DNA from 2 places in the Micromonospora sp. NPDC005203 genome. Region 2 is predicted to be linked to the other one. Evidence: riboswitches for the same ligand, from Rfam matches in the RefSeq annotation. Region 2 holds a riboswitch; the other holds the start of a gene.
What was found. A riboswitch is a leader RNA that binds a small molecule or an ion and turns the genes downstream of it on or off. The one in region 2 is predicted to bind thiamine pyrophosphate.
Positions count from the first base shown of each region.

Region 1 (7,543 bases), on a different contig from region 2:
CACATCGGCGGTGATCTCGATCAGGAACGACTCCAACTCGCCGCCGTTCCAGTCGCGGAAGATCTCCGCGATCTCCGCCGGCTTCGCGCCCAGACCAGCCCGAAGCAGGTCGTACGCCTCGGCGATGAGCTGCATGTCGGCGTACTCAATGCCGTTGTGCACCATCTTGACGAAGTGCCCGGCGCCGTCCGGCCCGACGTGGGTGCAGCACGACACGCCGTCCACCTGGGCAGCGATCTTCTCGAACATCGGCCCGAGCTTGGCGTACGACTCCGTGGAGCCGCCGGGCATGATGCTCGGCCCGAGCAGCGCGCCCTCCTCGCCACCGGAGACGCCGGTGCCACTGAAGTGCAGCCCCTGTGCGCGCAGCGCCTCCTCCCGGCGGCGGGTGTCGGCGAAGTGGGCGTTGCCGCAGTCGACGATGATGTCGCCCTCCTCCAGCAGCGGCACCAACTCGTCGATCACCGCGTCGGTGGGCGCACCCGCCTTGACCATCACGATCACCGCGCGGGGCCGCTCCAGCGATGCCACGAAGTCGGCCATCGTCTCGCCGGGCACGAACGTGCCCTCGTCACCGTGCTCGGCAACCAGGCTGCGGGTGCGTTCCGGCGACCGGTTGTGCACCGCCACCGTGAAGCCGTTGCGGGCCAGGTTGCGGGCCAGGTTGCGGCCCATCACCGCCAACCCGGTCACACCGATCTGCGCCGTCGCCTGCTCAGCCATTCGTGCCGCCACCTCTCGTCACCACTATCAGCGTTTGAAAACTTACCGTGATGTGAGCCGATATGGACCAGTGATCCACCTCCCGATTCTGCGAATAGCATGCACGTTGCGAATGGTGGCCTGGGCTCTCTGCAGTGGAGCCGGTAGGCGTGCCGGGAAACCTGTCGCCAACCCGGGCCGCGCGCGTCAGCCTTCGGCGAGGCGGGCTTCGATTCGGGCGATCTTCCCGTTGAGTGCGTCGGTGACCCCGGGTCGGACGTCGGCCTTGAGCACCACGCTCACCCGGGGCGCCTGCGCGGCGACGACGTCGACCGCCCGTTTCACCACCGCCATCACCTCGTCCCACTCGCCCTCGACGGTGGTGAACATGGCATCGGTCCGGTTGGGAAGGCCGGAGGCGCGGACCACCCGCACCGCCTCGGCGACCAGGTCGCCCACGGAGTCGTCACCGCCGAGCGGGGTGATCGAGAACGCGATAAGCATGTGCCGATCGTGTCAGTAAAATCGGATGCGCGTCCGGTCGGGCGGTGGCTAGATTGCCGACATGCGTAACTGACGCCCCACTTCCGAGCCGGCCCGCCGTCCCGCGTCGCGGTCCGTGCGCTCCCGGGCGTCCCGCATCTCCTCCCCGCCATTCGGCGGCGCTGGCACTGCCTGGCCCCGGTGAGCAGTCCCTTCTCCCTTCTACCGCCGCGCAACGGCGGTCACCAGCCGATCCGACCGACCGCCGCAGCGCGGAGCCGGCCGTGCCGGTCGGCAATGACGGAGGTCAGGATGCCTGCGAGGCGTAACCCGAAGAAGTCCCGTACCCCGAAAACGGCGGCGCTCGGCGTCGACCCGGCGGCCGGCCACGGCCCGCTCCCACCCACACTCCCCGACCTGGCCCTCGCGCCCGAACCGCCCCTGCCGCCGGTGCCGGCGGCTGTCCCGGACGCGCTGGCCCGGCCGGTGCCGGCGGCTGTCCCGGACGCGCTGGCCCGGCCGGTGCCGGCGGCTGTCCCGGACGCGCTGGCCGTTCCGGTCGATGTAGCGGTGCCGGTCGATGTGCCGGCGGTTGTCGACGTGCCGGCGGTGGGGGATCTGCCGAAGCCGACCGGGCGACCGAAGGCACCGACGGCCGGGCCGCCGCAGGGTGGCGGCAACCGCTCCGGCGGCGGACGCAGCCAGCAAGCTGGCCAGACCCGCCGCTACGCCTTCCGCCGCAGCTGATCGGGCCGCAATCGTCACCCGGCCGCACCTCACCCCGCGATCTTGCACTTTCTGTCCTCATGAAACCGGCACACCAGGACGAAATGGCGACAGAAAACGCAAGATCGGCGAGGGTGTGCGTGGGCGCCGGGTGGCGTCAGCAACATCGGGGATGTAGTGGTCTTCGTGGCCGGTGAGGCCCCTACATCCCTGATGTTGCGCGGATCTTGCCGCCGAGCCTGCGGCCTGCGGCACGCGGCGGGCTTGCCGCCGAGCCTGCGGCCGGGCCGATCGGGGGTTTAGCTGATCAGGGGGCGGAAGGTGCCTGCGATGATGCTTGTCGTGAGGGCGGCGCCGGCCAGCACTACCGCCCCGGCGATGAGGAGCGCGTCGGCGCGGGTGAAGTGCTGACGGCGGGCGACGGTTCGGGGTGTGCCGGCGTCGAAGCCACGGGCGTCCATCGCCACGGCGAGCCTGGTGCCCCGGCGGATCGCCCCGACCAGCAGCGCGAACGCGGTGGAGGCGAACAGTCGCAGCTTCGCCACCGGGTTGCGGCCCGCGTCGACGCCGCGTGCGCGTCGGGCCATGCTGATCATCTGCCACTCCTGGCCGAGCAGCGGCACCAGACGGAACGCGGCCAGTGCCCCGATGGCGAACCGGGCCGGTGCCTTCACGTTCTGGACCAACGCGTCGGCCAGGTCGGTGGGGTCGGTGGTCGCGAAGACGATCACGCCGGGCAGGGCCACCGCGAAGACCCGCAGCACCAGACCGAGGGCGGTGAGCAGCACGCCGGTGGTCACCAGGATCGGTCCCGCGTCCAGCAGGACCCGGCCAGATCGGTCGGCGGCGAAGAGCACCAGGGTGACCAGGATGCCGGCGGCGCTGAGGAGCAGCGGCCAGGCCCGCCGGGCCAGCACCCGGTAGCCGATGCCGAACAGCGGCAGCACGGCGAGTTCGAGCGCGATGGCGATGGCCGGGGCGAGGGGGTCCAGGGTGGCCAGCAGGGTGAACGAGAAGACCAGCGCGGCGGCGACCTTCGCCACCGGGTTGCGGCGGGCCAACGGCGCATCGGGCGCGGCGACCGGCTCGATGCTGATCATCGGACGTCGTCCCGGCCAGGCTGGCCCGCTGGTCGGTCAGCCCGTTCGCCTGCCGCCGGTCGGTCTGGCCGATCACGGTCTGGCCGATCACGGTCTGGCCGTTCGCCTGCCGGGTCGGCGGGGACGGCGTCGGTCGCGGCCCGGTGCAGGGTGACGGTGCGGTCGGCGAGCGCGGCCACGAAGTCCGCGTCGTGGGTGACCGCGACCACGCCGTGCCCGGCGTCGCGCCGGTCGGCGAAGAGGTCGACCAGCTCCCGCCAGGTCCGCCGGTCCTGACCGAATGTGGGTTCGTCGCAGATCAGCAGGCGGGGCGCGGTGGCCAGGGCGGTCGCCACGCTCAGCCGCCGCGCCTCACCACCGGAGAGGGTGTACGGGTTGGCGGCGGCGAGCCGGACCAGTCGCAGCCGTTCCAGCAGCCCGCTGACGGTCTCGTTGACGGCCGTCTCGGGCTGACCGGTCCGGCGTGGGCCGAGCGCCAGCTCGTCGAAGACGGTGCTGGTGACGAACTGGTGCTCCGGGTCCTGAAAGACCGACCCGATCCGGCGGGCCAGTGCGGGGGCGCGCCAGCGGTGTGGGGGAGTGCGGCGGTCCGCGCCGGCCAGCTCGACGGATGCGGTGACCCGTCCGGCGCCCGGCCGGAGCAACCCGCCGAGCAGCAGTGCCAGGGTGGACTTGCCGGCGCCGTTGGGTCCGCGTACGGCGAGTGCCTCGCCGGCGCGTACCCCCAGGTCGATGGAGTCCAGCCGGGGCGGCAGGCCGAGCCGGTCGGCGGTGAGCAACAGGTCCCCCGGCGCGGCGGTGGCCGGCCGGGGCGCGATGGGGTGACCGGGCACCCAGACCCCCTCGGCCGCCAGGGCGGCGCCGTGGGCGGCGAAGACGGCCTCGGGGGTGCCGTCCGCGCGGACCCCGCCGCCTGGCTCCAGGACGACCACCCGGTCGACGAGCGGCAGCGCCTCGGCGACCCGGTGCTCGACCAGGATCAGCGTGGTGTCGGCGTGCAGCGCGCCGGCCACCGCCTGGCGGACCAGGTCGGCCCCGGCCGGATCGAGGTTGGCGGTCGGCTCGTCGAGCAGCAGCAGCTCGGGACGCAGCGCCAGCGCGCCGGCCAGGGCGAGGCGTTGCTGCTCGCCGCCGGAGAGCGCGGCGGTGGGGCGGTCCCGGGGGTACGGAAAGCCGACGCGGTGCAGCGCCTCGTCCACCCGGGGCCAGATCTCGTCGGTCGGTACCCCGCGGTTCTCCAGCCCGAACGCGACGTCGTCGCCGCAGCGCGCCATCACCAGTTGGGTTTCCGGGTCCTGGAAGACGATGCCGACGCGTTCCCGCCCCTTGCGCGGGTCGAGCCCGTCGATCTCGACGGTGCCCTCCTGCTCGCCGGAGTCCTCCGGCAGCAGCCCCGCCAACGCGCTGAGCAGGGTGCTCTTACCGGCCCCGGAGGGCCCGAGCAGCAGAACCCGCTCCCCGGCCTCGACCCGCAGATCAACCCCGCGCAGAGCCCAGGCGCGCCGCCCAGCGTGCCGCCACCCGAACCCCCGCAGCAGTACCCCGCCCACCCAACCCCACCCCCTCCGGCCCCGGGCCGCCCTCCGCCTGTTGATCAAGAGGTTTGCGTCAGAAAATCGAGCCCCGTTGACGCAAACTTCTTGATCAACGGGACGGGGTCAGATCAGGGCTCGGTTTCGGCCCGCCGGGAAACGGTCCAGGACGCCGGTGTTGGCCAGGGCCTTCGTCAGCAGCCAGCCGCCAGCGCCAGCGATCACGGTGGCGCTGACGATGGTGAGCAGCGCGTACGGGATGCGGTAGTCGACAAGCGCGTAGGCGTCGTTCCAGACGAAGAAGTCGAACAGCGCGGCGCTGAGGCCGGTCAGCGCGCCGGCCAGCATCGCGGTCGGCAGCCGGAACGACCGGTACCGGAAGGCGGCGAACGCCAGCTCGGCGCCGATGCCCTGCACGATGCCCTGCGGGATCACCGTGCCGGCCCACTGACTGCCCAGCAGCGCGGACAGGACCGCGGCCACCGTCTCGCAGTAGAGCGCGGCGCCGGGCTTGCGGATGACCAGGCCGCCGATCACGGCCGGCATCAGCCACACGCCGTAGAGCAGCGTCTGCGCCGGCGGGAAGAATGCGAACGCACCCTCGGTGGCGCTCCAGACCAGGCCCCAGGCCCAGAAGATGACGCCGAAGGTGACCGCGATCACCGAGGCGACCACGATGTCGATGGTCCGCCAACGGTTGGTGGTGTTGTCCATGCTGGTGCTCCCAGTTCAGTAAATCGAACCAGGAGAAGACGCACGCCGCGTCCGGTGGCACCGGACGGCGGCGCGGCTGGAGGTCGACCGAACTCCCTGCGCTGGCATTACCCAGATCAGGTTCGAGGGTCTGCGGGCATGCCCGCACTCTCAGCGCTGTGCGCTCCCCTGTCGGATGTGAAGTTGTCTCGTCGACGCTAACACTGACCAGGGGTGCCGGCCCAGCAGGGCATCCGCCCCCCTCGGCGTCCAGCCGGCCGTACCGCGGCTGGGTAGGCTGACGATCATGCGGGTCGACGCGCGAGGTCTCACGTTCGAGGTAACCGCCGGCGGTCCGTCGGACGGCGTACCCGTCCTGCTGCTGCACGGCTTCCCCCAGCACAGCGGCGAGTGGGACGACGTGGTGCCCGCGCTGCACGCGGCCGGGCTGCGCACGTACGCGCTGGACCAGCGCGGTTACTCGCCCGGTGCGCGGCCGACGGCGGTGGCCGACTACCGGATCCCCGAACTCGTCGCCGACGTGGTGGCGGTGCTCGACGCCCTGGGGCTGGACGCGGTGCACCTGGTCGGCCACGACTGGGGCGCGATCGTGGCCTGGGCGGTCGCCGCCGGGCATCCTGACCGGGTCCGCACACTGACCGCGGTGTCCGTGCCGCATCCGGCCGCCATGGCGTACGCCCTGAGCAACGACGGCCAGCAGAAGGCCCGCTCGTCGTACATCACGTTGTTCCGCAAGCCGGGCACGGCGGAACGGGTGCTGCTGGCGTGGCACGCGACCGCGCTGCGCAAGATGCTCGGCGGGGTGGGTGACGCGCCCCGGGTGGACCGCTACGTTGCCCCGATGCGCGAGCCGGGGGCGCTGACCGCCGCGCTGAACTGGTACCGGGCGATGTCCCGCGCCGACCTGGCCGGTGTGGGCCCGGTCGCGGTGCCCACCACCTACGTCTGGAGTGACCGGGACGTCGCCATCGGCCACACCGCCGCCGAGGCGTGCGCCGCGAACGTCACCGGGACCTACCGCTTCGTGCGGTTGCCAGGTGTGAGTCACTGGATTCCGGACACGGCGCCGGGTCCGCTCGCCGAGGTGATCCTGGCTCGGGCCGGCGGAACGGCCTGAGCCTGTGGGCCAGCCAGAAAGGGGCGCCGTGACCACGAACGCCAGCGGGCCGGGCACCCGACGCTCGATCGCCGCGCAACTGCGCCTGCTGGGCGTACGCCCCGGGGCGACGCTGCTGGTGCACGCCGCGCTACGTCCGCTGGGGTTCGTCAGCGGCGGCCCGCACGCGGTGGTGCTCGCCCTGCGCGACGCGCTCGGCCCGGACGGCACGATCGTGGTGCCCACCCACACGCCGGACAACAGTGACCCCGCGGGGTGGCGCAACCCACCGGTGCCGGCGGACTGGTGGCCGCTGATCCGCGCCGAGATGCCGGGCTTTGACCCGGCGGTTACGCCGAGCCGGTTCATGGGCGTGCTCGCCGAGACGGTTCGCGGCTGGCCCGGCGCCCTGCGCAGCTCACATCCGCACGTGTCGTTCGTCGCGCTCGGGCCGGCCGCCGAGCAGGTGGTGGCCGGGCACGGCCTGGCCGACATGCTCGGCGAGGGTTCTCCCCTCGCCCGGCTCTACGACCTGGATGCCGAAATCCTGCTGCTCGGCGTGGACCACTCCGTGAGCACCTCGCTGCACCTGGCCGAGTACCGCCGCCCCGGTTCGCCCCGCGAGCGGGTCGGCGCCGCGGTGCGGACCGGCGACGGTGGTCGGGAGTGGATGTGGTGGCAGGACGTACGGCTCGACGCGGACGACTTCGACGCGCTGGGCACGGACCTGGAGGCCACCGGGACGGTTCGCACCGGACCGGTCGGCACCGGGACCGGCAGGTTGATGAGTCAGCGAGCGGCTGTCGACTTCGCGGTGCGCTGGCTGGACCGACACCGGACGACGGAGGACGCATGACGGTGAGTGCCGAGGCCTACCTGGCCGTGGTGACCGAGACGATCGGCCGGGTGGCCGCCAGCCAGCGGGAGGCGGTGGGGCGGGCCGCCGACCTGATCGCCGACGCCGTCCGCGCCGACGGGGTGGTGCACGCGTTCGGCACCGGGCACTCCGAGGCTCTCGCCATGGAGATCGCCGGCCGGGCCGGCGGTCTGGTGCCGACCAACCGGATCGCGCTGCGCGACCTGGTGCTGCTCGGCGGTGAACCGGCGGAGCGGCTCGGCCCGCTGCTGGAACGGGACCCGGCGGTCGCGCACCGGCTCTACGAGTTGGCGCCGGTACGGCCCACCGACGT
Region 1 covers NZ_JBIAKV010000018.1:12,429-19,971, reverse strand. Annotated here, with positions in the region: gene gndA (NADP-dependent phosphogluconate dehydrogenase) at 1-723, opposite strand, end outside; gene ACFYPM_RS28915 (thiamine-binding protein) at 910-1,206, opposite strand; gene ACFYPM_RS28910 (hypothetical protein) at 1,498-1,932, shown strand; gene ACFYPM_RS28905 (energy-coupling factor transporter transmembrane component T) at 2,211-3,011, opposite strand; gene ACFYPM_RS28900 (ABC transporter ATP-binding protein) at 3,008-4,561, opposite strand; gene ACFYPM_RS28895 (ECF transporter S component) at 4,670-5,257, opposite strand; TPP riboswitch at 5,333-5,437, opposite strand; gene ACFYPM_RS28890 (alpha/beta fold hydrolase) at 5,544-6,374, shown strand; gene ACFYPM_RS28885 (aminoglycoside N(3)-acetyltransferase) at 6,403-7,209, shown strand; gene ACFYPM_RS28880 (sugar isomerase domain-containing protein) at 7,206-7,543, shown strand, end outside.
Region 1: it holds a riboswitch for thiamine pyrophosphate, as region 2 does, so the genes downstream of both, ACFYPM_RS28895 (ECF transporter S component) here and thiE (thiamine phosphate synthase) in region 2, are expected to answer to the same signal.

Region 2 (7,543 bases):
GCCGGAGTCTGAGCCGGCAATGGTGAGGAGTGTGCTCGGCGTCATTCTTCCTCTTCTTTGGTTGCGGTTTGGGGCTGCGGCCGACCGTGCCCACTCCGGGCGGTCAGGCTTGATCCCTGCGTGGGCACGGTCGGCCGCAGCCCCGCGCATGGGGACCTGGCCGACTCCGCGCCGGGTTTTGCGAGCTTGGGGGTGACCGCCTCGACATAGGCGCTGGTCAGGGCGGCGGCTGTCTCGGCGGGGTCTTGTGCTCGCATGATCGCGCCTAGCACCGCCACCCCGGCGGCTCCGGCCTCGACGCAGGCGGTTACCTGTTCTGGGGTTTCCACCCCGCCCAGGGCCAGCAGCGGCACGGAGCTTGACTCGACCAGCCTCCGTAGGCCGTCCGCACCCAGGGGTGGGCCGTAACCCGGTTTCGTCGGGGTGGGCCAGACCGGGGAGACGGTGGCGTAGTGCTCGGTGGTCAGGCGGTCCAGCTCGATCTCGTCGTGGCAGGAGCGGCCGACCAGGCGGTGGGTTGGCGGCGGGTACGGGCCGGCGGCGGGCAGGTGGACGGCGTCGCCGCCGAGCGGGTCGGGGCCGGCCACGACGAGGCTCCCGCCGACGTCGGCCAGGATCGCGCGCAGGCCGGCGGCGAGGGCGGCGCGCTCGACGCGGGGCAGGTCCTTCTCCCGCAGCACCACCCAACGCACTCCCCCGGCCAGCGCACCCGCGACAGCCCTCTCAAGCCCACCGAAGGCGACCAGCCGGCGATCGGTAAGCACGACAACCCCCGACGGCACCGGCCCGAACGAGATCCTGGAAGCATCGGGCCCCTCCAGGGGCAGTTTGCTTCCAAGATTCGCGGGCAGGTGGGGGGCCGGCGAGTGGGAGGCGGGCAGGGGGGAGGCGGGCGGCAGCCCTGCCGGCGGCGGCGGGGCGGTCACAGGTCGGGTCTTCCCTCGTCGGGGGTGGACGCGAGCGCGTGGAAGCGGCGCTCGATCCGGCCGGCGCCGGCCGCGAGCCGGCCCGCCTCGACCGCGTACCGCATCGCGGTGGCCATCGCCACCGGGTCCGCGGCCCGGGTCACCGCGCTGGCCAGCAGCACCCCGTCGCAGCCCAACTCCATGGCCAGGGCCGCGTCGGACGCGGTGCCGATGCCGGCGTCGAGGATCACCGGCACGTCGACACCCTGCCGGATGAGCCGGATGTGGTGCGGGTTGCCGATGCCGAGCCCCGAACCGATCGGGGAGCCGGCCGGCATCACCGCGGCGCAGCCCACGTCGGCGAGACGGCGGGCGAGCACCGGGTCGTCGCTCGTGTACGGCAGCACGGTGAAGCCGTCGGCGACCAGTTCCTCGGCGGCGCGGAGCAGTTCCACCCCGTCGGGCAGCAGCGTCCGCTCGTCGCCGATCACCTCCAGCTTCACCCAGTCGGTGTCGAACGCGTCCCGGGCCAGCCGGGCCACCTTCACCGCCTCGGTCGCCGTGTAACAGCCGGCGGTGTTGGGCAGCAGCCGTACCCCGCAGCGGTCCAGCAGGTCCAGCAGCCCGCCAGCGGTGCCCGGGGCGGTGTCCACCCGGCGCAGGGCCAGGGTGACCAGCTCGGTGCCGGACGCCCGGATGGCCTGCTCCAGCACGTGCAGGTTGGCGGCTCCACCGGTGCCGAGGATCAGCCGTGAGGTGAACGTCTCCCCACCCAGCTCGAACGACACGCCCGTCACCCGCCCTGCGCCGCGGTGAGCACCTCGACGCGGTCGCCGTCGCGCAGCGCCGTGGTCGCCCAGCCCGCCCGGGGCACCACCTCGCCGTTCACCGCGACGGCCACCCCCCGGGGTTGTGGGGCGACGACACCGACCAGGTCGGCCACGGACATCTCAGCCGGGACGCTTCGTCCGGCCCCGTTCACCGTCAACTCCACAGGTCCCCCTTCATCGTCGGTTCGGGTCCGCCGTCGGCCGCCGCGCCGGCGAACCGGTCCGGCCGGAAGGGCGCGAGCAGCGGATCGGGTACGCCGGTGAGCGCCAGGTCCGCGATCAGGTCGGCGGTGATCGGGGTGAGCACGATGCCGTGCCGGTGGTGACCGGTGGCGGCCAGCACGTCCGGCCGGCCGGGCAGGGGCCCGAGGATCGGCGCGTTGTCCGGGGTTCCTGGGCGCAGCCCGGCGACCGCCTCGACCAGGTCGTACTCGGCCAGTTCGGGCAGCAGGTCCACCCCGGCGCGGAGCAGCCGCTGCACGGCGCCGGCGGTGACCGTGGTGTCCGACCGTTCCTCGACCGTCGCACCGAGCACGACCTCACCGTCGGCGCGGGGCACCAGATAGACGTGCTCGCCGTCGGCGTACCCCCGGATCACGTGCCGGAAGCCCGGCGCGACGCCGCCGGGCGCGCGGAGCCGGAGGATCTGACCCTTCACCTGCCGCACGGGCAGGCCGGTGAGTGCCGCGGACCCGCAGCCGGCGGCGACAACCGCGACGCGTGCCTCCACGTCGGACAGGTGTCGAACGCCGTGCGGCACCAGCACCGCGCCGGCCCGCTGCGCGGCCGTGCGCAGCGCCGGCACCAGCAGCCGGGGGTCGACCTGGTGGTCGGTGGGCGCGAGCGCGCCGCCGCGCACCCGCGGGGCGAGCGCCGGCTCGCGGTCGCGCAGCTCGCTGGGGCGCAGTGGGGTCACCGGCAGGCCCAACCCCTGCTGGTACGCCCAGAGCCGGCGCGCCTCGGCCAGGTCGTCGCCGGTCAACCCGACCAGCAGGGTGCCCTCGGTGCGGTAGCCGATGTCGGCGCCTGTCGCTTCGGCCAACTCCTCGGTGAAGGTGGGCCAGCGGGCGGCGGACGCCAGCAGCAGCTCGGTCAGTTGCCGCTCACCGAAGTACGCCTCGGCGACCGGGGCGAGCATGCCGGCGGCCACCGCCGACGCCCCCGAGCCGGGTGCCGGATCGTGCACCGCCACCCGCAGCCCCCGGGCGGCGCAGCGCCAGGCGATCGCCAGCCCGATCGGCCCGGCCCCGACCACCGCCACGTCCGGCCGGGTCCGATCGATCGACGGCGCCGACGGGAACCGGCCGGTCAGCACGTCAGGGCCTCGATCAGCGTGGCGGTCGCCCGCGCCGGGTCGGCGGCGGCGGACACCGCACCGACCACGGCCACCCCGTACGCTCCGGCGGCCCGCAGCTCCGGCACCCGGGCGGCGGTCACGCCACCGATCGCGATGACCGGCACATCGACGGCGTCGGCCACAGCGCGGATCCCGGCCGGCCCGATCGGGTCCGGCAGGCCGGACTTGGTGCTGGTGGGGTGGCACGGGCCGACACCCAGGTAGGTGGCACCCGCCGCGACGGCCCCGGTTGCCGTCTCCGGCGCGCGGGCGGTGGCTCCCAGCACAGCGGTGGGGCCGAGCACCCGCCGGGCGGCGGCCACCGGGAGGTCGTCCGCTCCGATGTGTCCGCCGGCCGCGCCCACCGCCAGCGCCACGTGCAGCCGGTCGTTGACCAGGCAGATCGCCTCGTACGACAGGCAGAGCGCCAAGACCCGCCGGGCCAACTCGTACGCCTCGCGGTCGGTGGCGGAGTCCTCGACCCGGACCTGCACGACCAGGTCGGCGCGGGCCACCGTGAGGGCGGCCCGGACCACGGTGAGCGGGTCCCGGCCGGGTCGGGTGTCGGTGATCAGATGCAGTCGCCCCAGGGACGGCACGGCAACTCTCCTCCCTGCGCCGGCATTATCCGGATCAGGTTCGACGGTCGGGGGCTGTCAGCCCCCCTCTCAGCCCGGTACACCGGGCTCCCGTGGGTTACTTGCGTGTCACCGTACGACAGATCCGTCGGTCTGCCAAGGCGAGGTTCGGCGGCGGCCGGCGGGCGGAACGCACCAAATCGAGCTAGATCTGTGTGGCGGTTCGTGCGGTCCTGTTCGGAATGTCGCCTGCCGTTGCAGAACCGTTACCCGCCGGCATCTTGCCGGACATCGAGCCAGTCGAATTAATTTGTTTAGCGATTCGACAAAATGTCGGTGGGAGCACCTTGGCACGGTGTGACCACCACTCCATCAGGGACGGCCTTCGGCGTGCCGACTCCCGCGATCTCCGTCACTACGACACAGGAGGCGGCGTGTCCCGTTCTCGTCGTGCCCGCGTACCAATCACCGCAACCCTCATCTCTCTTGCCCTCGCCTCGACGAGCCTGTTCGGCACGCCCGCGCAGGCCGCGCCGGCCGCCGCGCAGGTCCCCCCACGGGAGGCAGCAGCCGGAAACCCGGTCACCCAGGTGGCGCCGAAGGCGCCCCAGAAGGCCGCCGACGATCCCTTCTCGGTCCTGGTCTTCTCCAAGACCGCCGGCTTCCGGCACGACTCCATCCCCACCGGTGTCGCCGCCATCCAACAGCTCGGCGCCACCAACGGCTTCACCGTGGACGCCTCCGAGGACGGCGCCGCGTTCAGCGACGCCAACCTCGCGAAGTACAAGGCCGTGATCTGGCTCTCCACCACCGGTGACGTCCTCAACGCCGAGCAGCAGGCGGCGTTCGAGCGCTACGTGAAGGCCGGCGGCGGCTACGTCGGCATCCACGCCGCCTCGGACACCGAGTACAGCTGGGCCTGGTACGGCGACCTGGTCGGCGCGTACTTCGCCAACCACCCGCAGAACCAGCAGGCCACGGTGAAGGTGGAGGACCACGCCCACCCGTCCACGGCCGAACTGCCGGACCGCTGGTCCCGGTTCGACGAGTGGTACAACTTCCAGACCAACCCGCGGCCGGACGTGCACGTGCTGGCCAGCCTGGACGAGAAGAGCTACACCCCGGGCGCGGGCGCGATGGGCGCCGACCACCCGACCTCCTGGTGTCAGGACTTCGACGGCGGTCGCTCCTGGTACACCGGTGCCGGGCACACCCGGGAGTCGTACGCCGAGCCCGAGTTCCTGTCCCACCTGCTCGGCGGCATCCGGACCGCGGCAGGTGTCGCGGACGCCGACTGCGGTGCCACGAAGACCTCGAACTTCGAGAAGATCGCCCTGGACAGCAACACCAGCAACCCGATGGAGCTGGACATCGCGCCCGACGGGCGGGTCTTCTACATCGAGCGCGACGGCCGGGTGCAGATCATCAAGCCGGACACCGGCAACACCGTCACCGCCGTCGACCTGGACGTCTTCACCGGCAACGAGGACGGCCTGATCGGCATCCGGCTCGACCCGGACTTCGCCACCAACAAGTGGGTGTATCTCTACTACGCCCCGAACGACAACGTCACCCGCAACCTGCTGTCCCGGTTCACAGTGACCGGCGACACCATCGACCTGGCGAGCGAGAAGCAGGTGCTGCGGGTCGACACGCAGCGCAACACCTGCTGCCACGCGGGCGGCAGCATGACCTTCGACAGCGCCGGCAACCTCTACCTGGCCACCGGTGACAACACCAACCCGTTCGAGTCGAACGCGTACTCGCCGCTCGACGAGCGACCGGGCCGCCAGGACTACGACTCGCAGCGCACGTCGGCGAACACCAACGACCTGCGCGGCAAGGTGATCCGGATCCACCCCGAGGACGGCGGGACGTACACCGTTCCGACGGGCAACCTCTTCGCACCGGGCACTGAGAAGACCCGTCCCGAGATCTACGCGATGGGCTTCCGCAACCCGTTCCGGATCGGCACCGACCCGAAGACCGACACGCTCTACGTCGGCGACTACGGGCCGGACGCCAACGCGAACAACCCGGACCGAGGCCCCCGCGGTCTGGTCGAGTGGAACATCGTGACCCCCGGCAACTACGGCTGGCCGTACTGCACCGGGACGAACGAGGCCTACAACGACTACACGTTCCCGTCCGGTCCGAGCGGCGCGAAGTTCGACTGCGCGGCGCCGGTGAACAACTCGCCGAACAACACCGGCCTGACCAACCTCCCCCCGGTCGTCCCGGCCACCGTCGACTACGGCTACGCCGGTGACGCGCGGTACCCGGAGATCGGTGGCGGCGGCGCGCCGATGGGCGGCCCGGCCTACCGGTACGACCCCAACCTCAACTCCACCCGCAAGTGGCCGGCCTACTACGACGGCAAGGCGCTGCTCGGCGAGTGGAACCAGAACAAGATGTACACGATGCAGGTGACCGCCGACGGCAAGTCGTTGGTGGACATCAACCAGTTGCTGACCGGCATGAGCATGATCCGGCCGATGGACTTCGAGTTCGGCCCGGACGGCGCGTTGTACCTGATCGAGTGGGGCAGCGGCTTCGGCGGCAACAACGACAACTCCGGCATCTACCGGATCGACTACACCGCCGGTGACCGCGCGCCGATCGCGGCAGCGTCCGCCAACCCCACCTCGGGTCCGGCGCCGTTGACCGTCACGTTCTCCAGCGCCGGCTCCCGGGACCCGGACGGTGGCGCGCTCACCTACGCCTGGGCCTTCGGCGACGGGCAGACCTCCACGGAGGCGAACCCGACGCACACCTACGCGACGGCGGGCAACTACACCGCCCAGCTCACCGTGACCAACCCGAAGGGCCGTACCGCGGTGGCCAACGTGCCGGTCACCGTGGGCAACACCGCACCGACGGTCACCATCGAGTTCCCGCCGGACGGTGGTTTCTTCAACTGGGGTGACCAGGTCAAGTACACGATCAAGGTGACCGACCCGGAGGACGGGCAGATCGACTGCGCCAAGGTGAACCTCCAGGTGCTGCTCGGTCACGACGAGCACGCCCACCCGCTGGAGCAGCACACCGGCTGCACCGGCACCGTCCAGACGTCGCTCGCCTCCGGGCACGGCGCCGAGGCGAACGTCTTCGCGGTCTTCGAGGCCACCTACACCGACGAGGGTGGTGCCGGCGGCGCCGGTGCGCTCACCGGTCGGCAGATCGAGATCCTGCAGCCCAAGCAGAAGCAGGCCGAGTACTTCACCGCCACCGGGCGGACGCCGGTGAGCACCGGCGGCGGAGACGCCGGCGTGCAGCGGGAGGCCGCGGCCGACACCGCGGGTGGCGGCCAGAGCATCGCGTTCATCGAGGACGGTGACTGGTGGTCGGTCGCTCCGGCGGACCTGACCAACATCACCGAGATCCGGTTCCGGGCCGCCTCGGCCGCCGCCGGCGGTCGGATCGAGGTCCGCGCCGGTGCGGTTGACGGACCGGTGGTCGCCACGGCCGTCGTGCCGTCGACCGGGGCGTGGCAGACGTACACGGACGTGAGCGCGCCGGTCACCGGTGCCGCGAGCGGTTCGCTGTACTTCGTGGCCCGCGATCCGAACGGCGGAACGGGTTCGCTGTTCAACGTCAACTGGATGGACTTCGTCGGCCGCGGTGTCACCGAGAACGCGCCGCCTGCGGTCAGTGCCACGGCCACCCCGGCCACCGGCACCGCGCCGGTCACCGTCGCCTTCGACGGCACGGCCACCGACACCGAGGGCAACACCCCGTTGACGTACGCCTGGGACTTCGGTGACGGCGGCTCGGCGACCACCCTGGACGCCAGCCACACCTACACCAACCCGGGCACCTTCACGGCCACCCTCACGGTGACCGACAGCAAGGGCGCCAAGGCGTACGCCACGGTGCCGGTGCGGGTGGACGCTC
Region 2 covers NZ_JBIAKV010000002.1:557,580-565,122, reverse strand. Annotated here, with positions in the region: gene thiD (bifunctional hydroxymethylpyrimidine kinase/phosphomethylpyrimidine kinase) at 1-45, opposite strand, end outside; gene ACFYPM_RS07945 (thiamine phosphate synthase) at 42-782, opposite strand; gene ACFYPM_RS07940 (thiazole synthase) at 923-1,702, opposite strand; gene thiS (sulfur carrier protein ThiS) at 1,699-1,899, opposite strand; gene thiO (glycine oxidase ThiO) at 1,890-3,050, opposite strand; gene thiE (thiamine phosphate synthase) at 3,044-3,670, opposite strand; TPP riboswitch at 3,665-3,774, opposite strand; gene ACFYPM_RS07920 (ThuA domain-containing protein) at 4,084-7,543, shown strand, end outside.